One region of the Ancylobacter mangrovi genome, then DNA from elsewhere that is predicted to be linked to it. Evidence: predicted binding sites of a transcription regulator. Region 1 holds the regulator's gene; the other holds the start of a gene.
The links. The regulator HrcA, encoded in region 1, represses chaperone genes, less so after heat shock. The targets are predictions, from matches to a motif close to GTTAGCACTCNCNNNNNGNGAGTGCTAAC.
Positions count from the first base shown of each region.

Region 1 (2,199 bases):
ACGGTGATCTGGCGCTCGCCGAGCCGCTCGAGGTCCACCACCGCGCGCAGCGAGCGCCCGATCAGGCGCTGGATCTCCATGGTGCGGCCGGTCGGCTTGCCGGCGGTGACCTCGCGGCGCGTGCGCTCATGGGTGGCGCGCGGCAGCATGCCGTATTCGGCCGTCACCCAGCCGCGCCCCTGCCCCTTGAGCCAGGGCGGCAGGCGCTCTTCCAGCGTGGCGGCGACCAGGACGTGGGTCTCACCGAACTTGACCAGGCAGCTTCCCTCGGCGTGGCGCAGCACCCCGCGTTCGAAGCTGACGGCTCGCATCTCGTCGGTGGCGCGGCGGGAGGGGCGCATGCGGGGCACTCTCTTCAGGTTTCGGCCGGCCCTTGTACGGGGCGCGCCATCCGCGCTCAAGTCCGCAGATCGCTTGAACCGGCATGATGAATACCGAAATATAGCGGTGTCACGTCAGGATTCAGCAGCGCGATGCCACTCGATCCGCTTCTCACCGCCACCACCCCGCAACTCGCGCGGCTCGACGAGCGCTCGCGCGAGATCTTCCGCCAGATCGTCGAGACCTATCTCGCGACCGGCGAGCCGGCGGGGTCGCGCAACATTTCACGCCTCATCCCGATGACGCTCTCGCCGGCCTCGGTGCGCAACGTCATGGCGGATCTCGAGGCGGCCGGGCTGATCTTCGCCCCGCACACCAGCGCCGGGCGGCTGCCGACCGAGCGCGGGCTGCGCTTCTTCGTCGACGCGCTGCTGGAGATCGGCGACGTCTCGGAGGAGGAACGCAACGCGATCGAGGCGCAGGTGCGCGCCGCAGCGCTGGCGCAATCGGTCGAGGGCGTGCTGGCGGAAGCCTCCAACATGCTGTCCGGCCTGTCGCGCGGGGCGGGCATCGTGACCGCGAGCCGGGTCGACGGGCGGCTCAAGCACATCGAGTTCGTGCCGCTCGACACCACGCGGGCGCTGCTGATCCTCGTCTCCGAGGACGGCGAGGTGGAGAACCGGCTGGTGCCGCTGCCGACCGGGCTTCCCGCCTCGGCGCTGGTCGAGGCCACCAACTTCCTCAACGCCCGCACCCATGGGCGCACGCTGGCGGAGCTGCGCGCCGAGGTGGAGCGTGCGCTCGCCGAGCGCCGGGCCGAGCTCGACGCGCTCACCGCCCATGTGGTCGAGACCGGGCTCGCGAGCTGGTCCGGCGGCGACAAGGCCGAGCGCCGGCTGATCGTGCGCGGCCAGACCCGGCTGCTGCACGACCTCAAGGCGATCGAGGACCTGGAGCGGGTGCGCCTGCTGTTCGATGATCTCGAGGGCAAGCAGGAGGTGGTCGACCTGCTCGGCCGCGCCGAGGAGGCGCAGGCGCTGCGCATCTTTATCGGCTCGGAGAACAAGCTGTTCTCGCTGTCGGGCTCCTCCACCATCGTCGCCCCCTATCGCGACGGCCAGGGCCGGGTGGTGGGCGTGCTCGGCGTGATCGGGCCGACGCGGCTGAACTATGCCCGCATCGTGCCGATGGTCGACTTCACCGCCCGGGTGGTAAGCCGCGTCTTGGCCGGCCCCGGGGCCGACGCGGCTTGATTTTTCATGCCCGCACCCCGATATGGCGCAGGTCTGCACGAAATGGCCGCCTGACAGGGTCGGCGGACGCGAAATTTCTCCCGACGAGGTACTTATGAGCGATAATTCCCGCAATCCGGCGGACCAGACCGACGCAACGCCCGGCACTCCCGACGAGGAGATCGGCGCGGCGGCGGCCCCGGCGGATGACGCCGCCCCGTGGGCGGCCGAGAAGGAACGCCTCGAGGCCGAGGTCGCGAGCCTGAAGGACAAGTTCCTGCGCGCCTTCGCCGAGGCGGACAATGTGCGCCGGCGCGCCGAGCGCGAGGTGGCGGACGCCAAGGTCTACGGCATCACCAGCTTCGCCCGCGACGTGCTGACCGTGGCCGACGATTTCGAGCGCGCCATGGGCGCCATCGACGCCGAGGCCCGCGCCGCCGCCGAGGGCACGCTGAAGACGCTGATCGACGGCATCGAGCTGACCTCCCGCGCGCTGAACCAGACGCTCACCAAGCATGGCGTGGCGCGCATCGAGGCGGAGGGGTCGAAGTTCGACCCGAACCTCCATCAGGCGATGTTCGAGGTGCCGAACGAGGACGTGCCCTCCGGCACGGTCGTGCAGGTGATCCAGCCCGGCTACACGATC
Region 1 covers NZ_JANTHY010000002.1:639,199-641,397, forward strand. Annotated here, with positions in the region: gene rph (ribonuclease PH) at 1-341, opposite strand, end outside; gene hrcA (heat-inducible transcriptional repressor HrcA) at 474-1,574, shown strand; gene grpE (nucleotide exchange factor GrpE) at 1,669-2,199, shown strand, end outside.

Region 2 (2,199 bases), on a different contig from region 1:
GCTGCGCGCCTGACCGAGCAGGCCAAGGTGCTCGGCGAGCACGGCGCCTCGGCGGCCGCGATGGGCACGCCCGGCGCCAAGCCGAAGAAGTAAGGCCCAACAAGCAGGGCCGAGAAAAGAGGGCCGGGCGCCCTGCAAATGGGCCGTACCGGGGCGGCCTTGCAGAAAAATCAGTCATCCGGGGTTGATTGTGCATTGCAATATGATATTGCAATGCACAATTAGGGAGTGCGACGTCAGGAAGGACCCCCGCTCATCATCGGGTGTCGCGTCTTCCACGCGCAAGGTGCGATCGTCGACGCGGGAACGATCGCGACCTTCCTGGTTGTCACCGCGATGAGGAGAGAAGAAATGGCTGAGGCTACTCCCGTCACGCCTGCCCCCAAGAAGAGCGCGAAGGCGGCCCCGCCCTCTTTCGAGGCCGCGTTCGCCAAATTCGAGCTTCCGAAGATCGACATGGCGTCGCTCGAGGTCCCCGCGGTCATGCGCGAGATGGCCGAGAAGAGCGTGCAGAGCGCGCGCGAGACCTATGAGAAGCTGAAGAACAGCGCCGAGGAGACCACCGACCTCCTCGAGGACACCTACACCACCGCCTCCAAGGGCGTGACCGAATACAACACGCTGGCGCTGGAATCGCTGCGCACCAACGTGAACGCGGCCTTCGACTACATGGGCGCGCTGCTCGGTGCCAAGAGCGTGTCCGAGGCGGTCGAGCTTTCGACCGGTCACATGCGCAAGCAGTTCGACGTGATGTCGGCGCAGGCGAAGGAACTCTCGTCCATCGCCCAGAAGGTGGCGACCGACACCGCCGAGCCGATCAAGGCTTCGGTCGAGAAGACCATCAAGAAGTCGGCGGCCTGAGGGCGTTCCGCCCCGCTTCCGTCCCTTCCGCGCGGCCTCGCCGCGCCAAGCCCGGTCCGCGCTGCGGGCCGGGTTTTTTCATGCCGCCTTTCCGGGCTAGATATTTTCGCGCCCGCCGCCGGAATTCGACGCCTCGCGCGGCTTGACTCCCTTTCGCGGCCTGCCTATCTCCGCTGCGCTTTTGGCACTCGCTCTGGAAGAGTGCTAGACGTGCACCCGAGCGCCCAGGCGGCGCGTGACAGGATGACCCGAGGAGCCATCAATGGCCAAGCTGAAGTTCCGCCCCCTGCATGATCGTATCGTGGTGAAGCGCCTCGACGCGGAAGAGAAGACCGCCGGCGGCATCATCATCCCCGACACCGCGAAGGAAAAGCCCTCCCAGGGCGAAGTGGTCGCGGTCGGCCCCGGCGCGCGCGACGAGGCGGGCAAGCTGGTCCCGCTCGACGTGAAGGCCGGCGACAAGGTGCTGTTCGGCAAGTGGTCCGGCACCGAGGTCAAGATCGACGGTCAGGACCTCCTGATCATGAAGGAATCGGACGTCATGGGCATCGTCGGCTGAACGCCGGCTGATCCGACCAGGACGCGCGGACCCGGCCGGCCCGACATGGCGCCGCCGCGGGGGTCCGCGAGCAACCCCTTTCAGGAGTAGGCCAGATGGCTGCCAAGGACGTAAAATTCTCCAGTGACGCGCGCGACAAGATGCTGCGCGGCGTCGACATCCTCGCCAATGCGGTGAAGGTGACGCTGGGCCCGAAGGGCCGCAACGTCGTCATCGAGAAGAGCTTCGGCGCCCCGCGCATCACCAAGGACGGCGTCACCGTCGCCAAGGAGATCGAGCTCGAGGACAAGTTCGAGAACATGGGCGCGCAGATGGTGCGCGAAGTGGCCTCGAAGACCAATGACCTCGCCGGCGACGGCACGACCACCGCCACCGTGCTGGCCCAGGCCATCGTGAAGGAAGGCGCCAAGGCGGTTGCCGCCGGCATGAACCCGATGGACCTCAAGCGCGGCATCGATCTCGCCGTGGTCGAGGCGATCAACGATATCGTCAAGCGCGCGAAGAAGGTGAAGTCGACCGGCGAAGTCGCCCAGGTCGGCACCATCTCCGCCAATGGCGACGCCTCGATCGGCGAGATGATCGCCGGCGCGATGCAGAAGGTCGGCAACGAGGGCGTCATCACCGTCGAGGAAGCCAAGACCGCCGAGACCGAGCTCGAAGTGGTCGAGGGCATGCAGTTCGACCGCGGCTACCTCTCCCCCTACTTCATCACCAATCCCGACAAGATGACTGTGGATCTGGAAGATCCCTACATGCTCATCTTCGACAAGAAGCTGTCG
Region 2 covers NZ_JANTHY010000001.1:273,644-275,842, forward strand. Annotated here, with positions in the region: gene NVS83_RS01185 (phasin family protein) at 1-93, shown strand, start outside; gene NVS83_RS01190 (phasin) at 352-861, shown strand; gene groES (co-chaperone GroES) at 1,124-1,420, shown strand; gene groL (chaperonin GroEL) at 1,516-2,199, shown strand, end outside.
Region 2: a site for HrcA is predicted at 1,042-1,070, ahead of groES (co-chaperone GroES). Genes of this name have one in related genera too.